One region of the Shewanella halifaxensis HAW-EB4 genome, then DNA from elsewhere that is predicted to be linked to it. Evidence: riboswitches for the same ligand, from Rfam matches in the RefSeq annotation. Region 1 holds a riboswitch; the other holds the start of a gene.
The links. A riboswitch is a leader RNA that binds a small molecule or an ion and turns the genes downstream of it on or off. The one in region 1 is predicted to bind cyclic di-GMP.
Positions count from the first base shown of each region.

Region 1 (5,513 bases):
GTTAGTCTCGCTCGGTAGATAATCTAAACCAAGCTCGCTTAGCTGCTGATATACCAAGGCTTTGGCTTGACTGTTTGATTGCAAACTCAACCCTAGCCACTGTGAACTCTCGAGGCTAGCCTTAGCCGCGACGCAGCCGATTAGATTGGCATTATCGATACTTGCCTGCGCCTGCATCGCCTTAATGAGCTCGCTATGCGCCACGCCGTAACCGACACGTAGCCCAGCAAGGGCGTAGATTTTTGAGAAGGTTCGACACACCACAATATGTGACTGACCTTGCTTCACCCGTTCAACCGCAGACACAAACCCAGCTTGAGCGACATACTCCACATAGGCCTCATCAATGATAAAGCTTAGTTGACTCGATGCCTTATCTAACCACTGATTCAGCTCACTCTGTGGTAATACTAATCCCGTTGGATTATTAGGGTTACACAGGTACACAATCGACGGGCCATTATGCTGAGCCACTTTTGCTTGCATCTGGGCTAAATCGGTTTGCCAGTCACCATCGAGCTTGACCTTGACCACAGGGATTCCACGCGCCATGGCGTAATCGATTATCACCCCATAACTTGGATCTGGCATCACCAACTGGCTATTGCTTTGCGCGAGGGCATCAAGCGCCATCTTAAGCACTTCAGAGGAGCCATTACCATAGATTAACTGCGACTCTATAAGCCCCAAATTGCCAGCAATACTCGCCATCAGCTCACTTCGGGCCGCATCGGGGTAACGCCAAGCATTGGGCAACGCATCGGTAACTGCTTGCTGGGCTTTAGGTGCCAAGCCGAGTGGGTTCTCATTAAAATTAAGCGGGATCGGCTCATCCGTACTCATCGAGGCCGATGCTAACGAACTTGCTGCAGTAGAGATTGAGGTTGAGCTGCAACCTAAGGTCGCTAAACTTGATGCGGCGGCACCTGCATATAAGAATTGACGACGACTTAACTTGAAAGAAGAGTTTTGCATACTTAGTTATTATTATTGAATTAATATATACACTAGATATTCTTATTAACGACTCACTATCGCTAGTCTAGCAGACTAGATTTGTAGCCAAGATCACACTTTTTCATACACCTAATCCTATATAAATAAAGAATAAATTAGCTATGTATTTATTGCGTAAAAAAGCCCCGTCACATCGACGAGGCTTTAGCGTGTTCATGCTATACAATCATAGCATTCACGATTAACGAGCAAACCAGGCATCTTGCCACGCACTACCTGTACCTGGCGCATAATGACTCGCAGCGCCACTACACCAGCCGCTGTTTGGCCAAGGTAGGCACTCATATACACCGCCAGCATTAGTGACTACGTCACCCGCTTGGTAATTTGTGCCTGCCGCGTAAGCTGGATAGTCGCCGCCCTCGCTATCTTCTTCAACCAAGCTAATGCTAGTACGACGAATCAGTTCCTGTTCTGGTGCGCTCACTACGACTTCATAGCTGCCTGCCGCTAAATCCGTTGCAGATAGAGTCATAGCTGCTGAGCTAGCTACGCTGACTTCACTACTTGCAAACACAGTGCTGCCTTGCACTAAGCTAGCATTAACTACCATAGTTTGGTTAACGCTAGCGCTAAACTCAATAGACACACTGCCTTGCTCAAGCACATAGCGCGGTGCAATACCGCTTATATCAAGTGTCGGCTTTACCACTGGCGGCAGACCACCATCACAATCGCTATCACCTTGGGCTTTCCAAACGCCCCACTCACCTGTGGTACCCGGCTCATCACCTTGAGTCCACCAGCCCGCTAACCAGCTCTTACTAGCATGGCTTACTGTTTCACCGCCAAGATAGGTGGTTGTCGCATCCCAAGCGTTATCGCACACCGCGCCCTGCTCTTTTACTGTGATGGTTCGTAACACCTCAACTTGCTGAGCTGCACTATCACTGACGCGATAGGTTAGTAGGTACTGACCTACGCTGCTGGTATCCACATCACCTTCGACACTAACTTGCGCCGTTAGGTCACCATCTTCGGCGTCGATAGCACTCACGCCCGCTAATGCATCGAAAACACTGCCCAGTAATACGCTAGCGTTGGCGACACCCTTAAGCTCAGGTTTAGTGTTGTATACCTCTACCGTGCGCACCTGCTCAGTTAGGTTGTCATCACTATCACTTACGCGATAAGTCAGTGCATACAAACCTAAGGTCAGAGTATCGACCGAGCCTTCAACTTGAATACTTGATGTGATGTCACCATCTTCCATATCACGAGCATTTACGCCCGCCAGTGCATCAAACTCTGCGCCTAACTTAACGCGAGTGTTGCTAAGCCCTGAGAAAATTGGCTTACCGTTATCTGGCTCTGGCGGCAGAATATCTTGACCATGAATGAATGGACCATAAGCCTTAATAAATGATTCGTTGTACGCCTGACCCGCAGAGCTCTGTCCCATATCCCAGTTAACCGACCAAGTCATCACACCACGTAGCGGCTGACCCTGCGCTTTTAATTGCTCAAATGCCGCATATAGCTTTTGCGGCTCATTGATATAACCCGTTGCTGCGGCGTCGATATTAGTTGGAATACCAAACACTAACTTATCGTGGGGGATCTTGGTAAAGCCGTTGGTGCCGTTAGATAAGGCATCGGCAATATGATAGATAAACTCCTGCTTAAGGTTATCGTTGTTTTGCGCAACCCAACCTAGCCCCTCGATATAGATACCATCGCCGCCTTGGTTATAAAACTGTGGGTTAATCCAGTCATAATAGCCCTCTAGCGCGGTGATATAAGGCACATACTTACCGCCTGTTGTCAGGTACGGAAATTCTGGCGCCATGGTGATCAAGAAGTTTTTGCCCTGCTCACGGTAGTAATCTTTAACGATACGCAGCGCCGCAGGAATAACGGTTTGGTTGTCTGCAGCGGTCACCGCCGCTTGCTCTAAATCGATATCTAGACCATCAAAGCCATAGACTTCGACAAGACGAATAATCTCACTGGCTAAAGCTTGCTCTTGACCACTGCGTAGCTCGATATGAGCATCGGCGCCGCCTAAGGCGATCAATACCGAACGGCCTTGGCGGTTGAGCTCGCCGATCTGCTCAATAAATTGTGCTTCGGTTAAACCAATTTCAGGATCGAGTTTAAAGGTAGGAATGGTGCCGACTGCGCCGTAGACCTTCATAAACGACACATCGACCACGTTATATTGCGGATCGACCTCAGTTAAGGTCACACAAGGGGCGACACCACCTTTATAGCCCGCGCCGCCACACCAGTTATGCCAGTAACCCACAACAACCCCCGCTTGTGGGTTAATCATATCAACGCCATTGGCCATCGCTGGCGCCGAAACCGCGCCCATTGCCAAGGCTATGCTTGCGCCAAGTAGATTAAGTTTGAGTGATTTCATTAATTCATCCCTTTTCATTCAATATCGAAAAGCAACAAACAGGCAGGTAATATCTGCTGCCCGTGTCACTTGCGGTAGCGCCACTGCCGTAGGAGTTGCTCCGTTAGGCTGGATGCTTTGCGTCACCCGCTTTCACAGGTTTTGCCTTTTTCATCAAGTGCATAAATAGCACTCGTCTTATTTTGCGGATTATTATCTGTAACCCTAATTTTGTAAATCTAAATATAGCGACAAAACCCAAGCTAACAGCAATAAACACCTTAAAACCACAAAAGACAAAATATTGACAACTAACATACTGATTAAACAAAGATAAAAATAAAACAAAATATACATTAACCAACATTTAAAGTAACTAACGCCAGAGTTATTCAATAAAAGTAACCATTAAAAATAATTTGACAAAATTAACGCCAAAAATATAACCCAAACCTAAAAATGTCAGATTATTGATATGAGTTAGCGCAATCACTATTTATTGGCACAAATCTCAAGAACCGCCCATAGAGTTCAACTGGGGTTCAGCTAAGAAAAGCTAATATTTGCAGTCAGTTTATTTCATGTTTTTAACCTAATGATTAGCTATCTAAGAGAGTTGAATGAAGATCCATGACACCAATTTAACTTACGAAAACCTCCCTAGCGTAATGCTGCTGCTCGAATCTATTGCCTTTATGTGGGTCGTCACCCTGATCACCTTAGGGATAGTCAGCTGGGTAGCACTAAAACTTTGGCACCTACACTCATTACCCAAGTACTTAGCCAAAGAACGCGGCATGCGGCAGGCCAAACTGGTTTTCTGGCTCTGTATGCTAGGCCTGTTTTGGAAGCCACTTTGGGTGCTCGCCGTTATCGCCATCGTGACCGATTGGGACCGAGTACAAGAGTGGATTAGGGGGACGCGCGCATGAAAGAGATAATGCTGCCCTATATTTTTATCGTCTGGTTACTATTCAAATTTAAAGTCATTAAAGCGAGACCTAGAAACTACTTTATCAGCGTATTTGTTGGCTGCCTGATTGCGGTGGCCCTATTCTTAGCTCATCGTTTCTACTCGCCGGCGGATCTGACCAACTCCACCACAGTGCGCGCTCCACACGCCATTTTGTCACCAGCGATTGGCCAACAGATCGATACTATCTCAATCGATCACAACCAACACGTGAACAAAGGCGAACTGCTCTACACCTTGGTCGATGACAAGGTCAGCAGCGCCATCGATGAGATCAATGCCAGAGTACAAGAGGTAAAGCGCAATATTGAAGCGACAGAAGTCAAACTGGCGCAGGCCAAGCGTAATCACCAACGTAAAATTAACTTGGGCGATCATGTGAGTGAGCGAGATCTAGAAAACGCTGCCGATAAAGTAGAGATCACCACTGCCGAACTCAAGGTTCAATATGCCCAACTAGAGGTGCAATATGCCCAGTTGCGTAAACAAGAGTTTGAGCTTAAAAGACTCGAAGTACGTGCACCATTTGACGGCATGGTGACCCATGTCTATATCGCCGATGGCTCGCGTGTCGGTGCCATGCACCTTTGGGATACTGGCCGCAAGTTTGTCGAGATGCGTATTCCCGACCAGTCCTTTGCCTATATTCAACCCGGACAGTTTGCCGAGTTCTATATTAATGCCTACCCTGGGCAGATATTCAGAGCAAGAGTGCACAGCAAGGTTGAGGCCACAGGTGAAGCTCAAGGCGATATCTTACCTCGCGAGCAGATGGTGTCTCGTCACATCAACTTAGGCTCCATGCCTGTTGGCAGAACTGTGGTGCTTGAGGTCGATGACGCCACTATGGCGATGCTGCCTATTGGCGCCACGGGCTCGGCGTGGATAAGCGCCGACAAGCCGTCCTCGATATTGGGATTTCTCGACATTATTGGTGCAGCAACGGTGAGATTAACAGCGGTAAAAGCTTACCTCAATCCGCTATAAGCGCGGTGATGGCAACTATGGCGACATAAACAAAAAGCACAGCCTAGGCTGTGCTTTTTAACCGTGATGAAACTCAGTGATTTATCGCTTGGAGGATAAGATCTCTAACAGTCGTAGGAACAAGTTAATGATCTCCATATACAGCAGGCCACCAAAATCGATCGCTTCATCTAAGGTTTCGCCGTATTTACA
Region 1 is NC_010334.1:4,543,204-4,548,716, forward strand. It holds gene SHAL_RS19345 (pyridoxal phosphate-dependent aminotransferase) at 1-975, opposite strand, end outside; gene SHAL_RS23620 (immunoglobulin-like domain-containing protein) at 1,199-3,382, opposite strand; cyclic di-GMP riboswitch class I at 3,453-3,538, opposite strand; gene SHAL_RS19360 (hypothetical protein) at 3,982-4,293, shown strand; gene SHAL_RS19365 (HlyD family secretion protein) at 4,290-5,321, shown strand; gene SHAL_RS19370 (Bax inhibitor-1 family protein) at 5,403-5,513, opposite strand, start outside.

Region 2 (5,513 bases), 310 kb from region 1:
GAATCTTGCCCTAACCTTGATGAATATCTGACTCGCTTTGCACTGCCTGTATCGGTTATGCAAACAGAGGCAGCGCTTGAACGTGTATCGTTCGAGCTATTTGAAGATGCCGCTAAAGAGAACGTGAAGTACCTAGAGGTACGTTTTGGGCCACAGCTTCATCGCAAGCAAGGGCTTAACTTCGAGCAAATTATTGGCAGTGTCGTCAAAGGTATGCACAGGGCTGAAGCCCTCTATGATATTAAGGGTAACTACATCCTTTCTATCATTAAGGTACTACCAAAAGATGATATCAATGAGGTTATCGATGCCGGCGCTACATTCCTTAACAAAGGCGTGGTGGCGTTTGACTTAGCGGCAAGTGAAGAGCCAGGTTTTTGCCACGAGTATATTCCTTACGCCAAGTATGCCCTCGATAAAGGCTACCGGATCACCATTCATGCGGGTGAACAAGGCGTCGGTCAGAACGTCTATGATGCAATCTCGCTTCTGGGTGCCGAACGGATCGGCCATGGTATTCATATCAATAACCATAAAGATGCTTATGAGTTAGTACGAGCTGAGGCGGTAGCACTCGAAGCCTGCCCTAGCAGTAACGTACAAACCAAAGCGGTTGAAAACATAGAGAGCCACCCATTTGGTGACTTCTACCGTGATGGTCTACTGGTCACCATTAACACCGATAACCGTACTGTGTCTGATACCACAATGACCAAAGAGCTACAGCTAGCGGCGGAGAAGTTTAACTTAAGCGAACAAGACTACTTTCAGATCTATAAGATAAGTGTTGAAAATGCGTTTGCGTCTGACGAAGTAAAACAGTCTCTATTGAAATTTATTGCCTAAAACCTAAGGCTACTGATTTAAAGTTAGCACTTTAAGACTACTGCTTTAAGATTAGCGCTTTAGCTAAAATAATGAGCCAAACGGTATTACAGAAAAGGCTATTAACTGATGTTAATAGCCTTTTATTATGGGCTTTTGACAATAGCCTCCCAGCACTTAGATAAGCTAACGATTAAAAGATATCGTAGCTCACGGCTCTAAAGCTTGTGGGCGAATGAGTATAGATTTTAATTTCATCTATAACGCCATTAGTATCGTTATCATTGTAACTGACTAATCGATTACCAAAGACATATACTCTTCAGTGGAATTGCTAGCTATAACACCATCTCCATATAGATAGAACCAGCACAGCCCAAACTCAGACTAATTTGAGCTGAATCGAAACTTAAAATTGTTCTCGTAACTTTTAAGCTCCCCCCTTTTCTCCTCTACGCAAAACTCAACAAGACCAAAATTAACGCTTTTATTTTAATTTTGTGAACTAGGTACCTATGTTTCGGCGCACACTTGTACGCATAATGAGGTATTAGCCAGATATCAGCCGTATTGACTATTGGAGTTTGCAATGCAGAACATAGATTGCCCACAGTGCAACCATAAAATCGACCTTAATTCAATCTCTTGCCCCCAATGTTATGCAGCACAAGGGCTAGAATCCTTGGCTGGAGTCGATCCTGATATGCGCATCAAAAATCAGAAGCTTGCCATCTGGTTTAGCTTCCTACTAGGTGGGTTGGGGCTACATAAGTTCTATTTAGGTCAGCACCTAAAGGGTAGCTTATACTTAGCATTTAGCTGGACACTGGTGCCTATGGTCGTTGGCTGGGTCGATGCGGTCCGCACCCTGAAGATGACACCCTTTAATTTTGAGCAGCGTTACTGCAAAAGAGTGTCACAGGGGATTTAAACCGTTTTTTAAGTGAGCACCTGCTAAAACGCCCTCACCGTTTTTAAAGATTTAGGAAAAGACAGCTTAGGCTGTCTTTTTTATTGGGCGGAGTTGGATTTAAGATTAAAAAGCTTACTCTGTCTCACTATTTAAAAACAATTATAAGCCCATAACTACGCAAGCTATTTAGTAATATTAATCAGTATAAAGACTTGACCGCTCAGCGAGCGTTTAGCACTTTTGAGGCAAGGTCATTAATTGATCCTAGGTATCAGCTGCTGCGTTACTCATCCTCCTATATCCATATAGTCGTGCACTTCTACTTTGAACAAGGGGCATTCGCAGCATCTGATCACCATGGTGTTAAGCTGTCCATCCCCTTTAAGGTCATTTTCTATATCCCTATGGGTCAGTGAAAAGAAATGTCTTATGAATATCGGGAACATACAGGTCGCAGCGAGTGAATAGCATCGTTATTCATCGGATGCTAAAAGACTCTGAGTAGATCACTTTATTATACTGATTGGTCCCCCTCCTCTCTCCTAATTTTCGCCCAACTATAGAGGCGTAACGTACCAAGATATAATCTTTATATTCACGCAAGCTAAGGCTCTGCCCATCTTATCGCAAACAAATCGACCACAAACAAAGCAAGTAACCAACAATTTCAAGATAAAGATTGCACTACAAAGCCGTTACCAATACATTCGCGCAACAGTAATTCACAATTGTTACAGCGAAAAGGCAAACCAGTTGAAAGACTGGGACGCAAAACCACCGGTCTAAGGGTCAATTGTACCTATGATAGCGGGGATGCCATTGGTATCTTGCTACTCAAACAGCTCTCTGTAGTTGTTGATGAGCGACAGGTCATGTTTACGCGTTTTGCCTTATTGATTTATCTACTTCAATAAGGATTTTTTAATGCTACAAAATAAAGTTCGTTCTCTAGCACTGCTTGTTACCAGCGCGCTGCTGCCGTTGTCGGCACAAGCACAAATCAATATGCAGCAATCCGCTGAGCAAACCTTCAGTATTATCACAAGTATGAAACAGCGCGGCATGAGTGGCGATGGGGTGATTGAAGAAAACAATAAACGTTATATTGTTTATAATAATCATCGTTTTGAACTACACGAAAATAATTACCCTAAGTTTCCACTTCCTTATGGTGGTGCTGAGGCATTGGCCCCATATTACGATACCTTCCCTTTCCTTGATGAGAAATGGGACATCGTTATGAATAACGACCATGGCTTTTACTTTATCCATGATGAATTCGGCAGCATGAGCAGCTCAACCGACGGCTGCTTTATTGAGTATAATCCAAATCAAATGTTCTCAACGGAACAAGTCATGCGCTTTGAGAACAAAGAGTGCATAAGTGCACCGACTATATCTAATGTTGAACTTTCAGGGGTGTTTGATCTCGGTGCAACGCTTACTTGGCAGGGCCATGTTGCAGGCAATAATTATAAAATCAGTTTGACGCAAACAAATAGCAAAATGGCTCCACAGCTGTTTACTGCAAATGAACCTGAGTTCTTCTTCAGCCAACTTATGCCTGAAACCCAATACCAAGTTCAAATTCAGGCCTGTAACACAACAGCTTGTATTGAGCTTGAGGCATTTAACTTCATCACGGAAAAAGAAAAAGTGGGCTTTCATGATGGAACTCGCAACTTAAACCACCTTGAGGGTAATATTGCTGCACATGTTTCATTTATGCAGAGTCACAGTATTACGGCACCGTTTGGCAATGAGGATTTGGGTGCCCCAGATATCGTTATTGGCCGGGAAGCGATGTTGTTGGTGAGCCCACAACAAGATGACATAAACCAAATGTGGGTTGAGATTTATCAAGATGGCGAATTGGTTACCCGTCAAATAATGCTGCCTCCAGCTAACCAACCGAAAACCGATCAATATGCAGTTGAGGGGCGTCCAACGGTAATATTTGGCCACAATTTGTGGAGCTTACCGTTAAAATGGAATTGGATAAAACCCGGCTTATCACTGCAGTTTGTTGATAACCATGGTCGACACTCTGAGCTGTCTCAACAAAATATTGAGTTTGGTGGTGCACCAGAGCTAATCATCCAAAATATCGATATGGGTATGTTAACCCAGCCTCGTGGTCGCAACACTATGGCCAATAACACAGCTGAACATGCCGCGGATTATTTCCAAAAAATTCCAGTGTCTAAATTAATCGTCGGCCAATACGCCTCAGCATATTTTGAAAAAGTCACCATGCCAAATGGTAAAGTTTATACCGAGCGCAGCGAGACTGATGGTGGCTGGCACGGCGGCGATATGCGTGAGGCCATAGGTAAAGCGCTTATTTCAACAGGTATTAACAATGCCAACGTAGGCATAACTGCCACAGCTGGCAGTTCACAGGCTTATAATCGTCACTTCAATCACATTACCGCTCATACCAATGTGGGGGTTTATATCGATGCCGAAACAGGGCAAACGGAAACGGTTGTACACGGTGGCAGTGGCGGTGGTGGGATTGTTACCCTCGAATCAACTACAGGTAACGAATGGTCCCATGAACTAGGACATAACTACGGCCTAGGGCACTATCCAAGTATGGCCTCTGTGCATGATATGCAAAGCGGCTGGGGTTGGGATGCTGTATTTAAACGCTTTATCGGCAATATCAATTGGCGTGGGTCTGCTAAAGAGTTAAATCTTGGCGGCGAGATCTCCCCTCCTTATCTGGACATATTTAGCTTCCTGCGTGATGCCCAAGCTGGCGGTGAGAATCAAAAAATGGGGTTAGTGAGTAACTATACCTATGAGCACCCAATGCAAGCTAGGCGCACCCAAGCATGGCTTAATAATGGTTACAACCAAACTCCAGATGGCACAAGCTATTACGTAAAGTGGGATCAAGAGCAGCAAAGCTACCTCAATGTAGAGTCTGATGCACTTGCTGCGCAGCAAACGGGTATAAAAGTTACCACTCTAGTGGGAATTTACGATCCGATGCGACTCAATCCGAGTCAGATCTATCCAGTGCTCTACGGCAACTATGGCAATACCTTCCAATTACCTAACGCTACAGAATACACGCCTATCGACTCAGGGCAGACATTAACGGGTGGATGGCATCATTATCAAAGTTTAACTGAAGAACAATTAGCATTAACTACATGGAAAACCCTTGCTGATAATGGCAATTACAAACGCTTATGCCAGTTTAGCTTTACTACAACTACAGGTGATAATGTCAACTTGGTAGGTCATGTTGATAGCACTAACAACAACTGCCGAACCAGTGATGATATGCACTGGAGCATTAATGGCCAGTCACAACAGATGGTATCGGCTACAGGTGACTATTCACTGTTGTACCCACTAGGTAGAGGCCAGATTGTTTACACCCCGACACCAGAGATTGGCGAAGTTAATCTTTGTCTATTAACTGATATCAACAATCCTAGTCATAATGGCGCAGGCTTTGTACAAGGTGATAAATGTTCACAAATCCCAGGGATTAAGCACAGTAATAATCGTGATTGGACCTACACGATTTGGCGTAATCCAACCGAGCAAGTACAATACAGTCACAACAATGTGTGCCGCCTCGAGGTATTAGATAAGCAAGGACAATTTGTTTCTTATGACTTACCGGGCCAGCGTTTAAATAGCAGCGAAAGCAACAAATTCCATATTAATCTACCCCTGCAGGAATTAGCTCAGGTAACCCTGTATTGTGAAGATAATGAGGGCGTACATCAGCTGGATCAATTAACACCATCAC
Region 2 is NC_010334.1:4,234,982-4,240,494, forward strand. It holds gene add (adenosine deaminase) at 1-846, shown strand, start outside; gene SHAL_RS17995 (TM2 domain-containing protein) at 1,415-1,756, shown strand; cyclic di-GMP riboswitch class I at 2,472-2,559, shown strand; gene SHAL_RS18000 (M66 family metalloprotease) at 2,663-5,513, shown strand, end outside.
Region 2: it holds a riboswitch for cyclic di-GMP, as region 1 does, so the genes downstream of both, SHAL_RS18000 (M66 family metalloprotease) here and SHAL_RS23620 (immunoglobulin-like domain-containing protein) in region 1, are expected to answer to the same signal.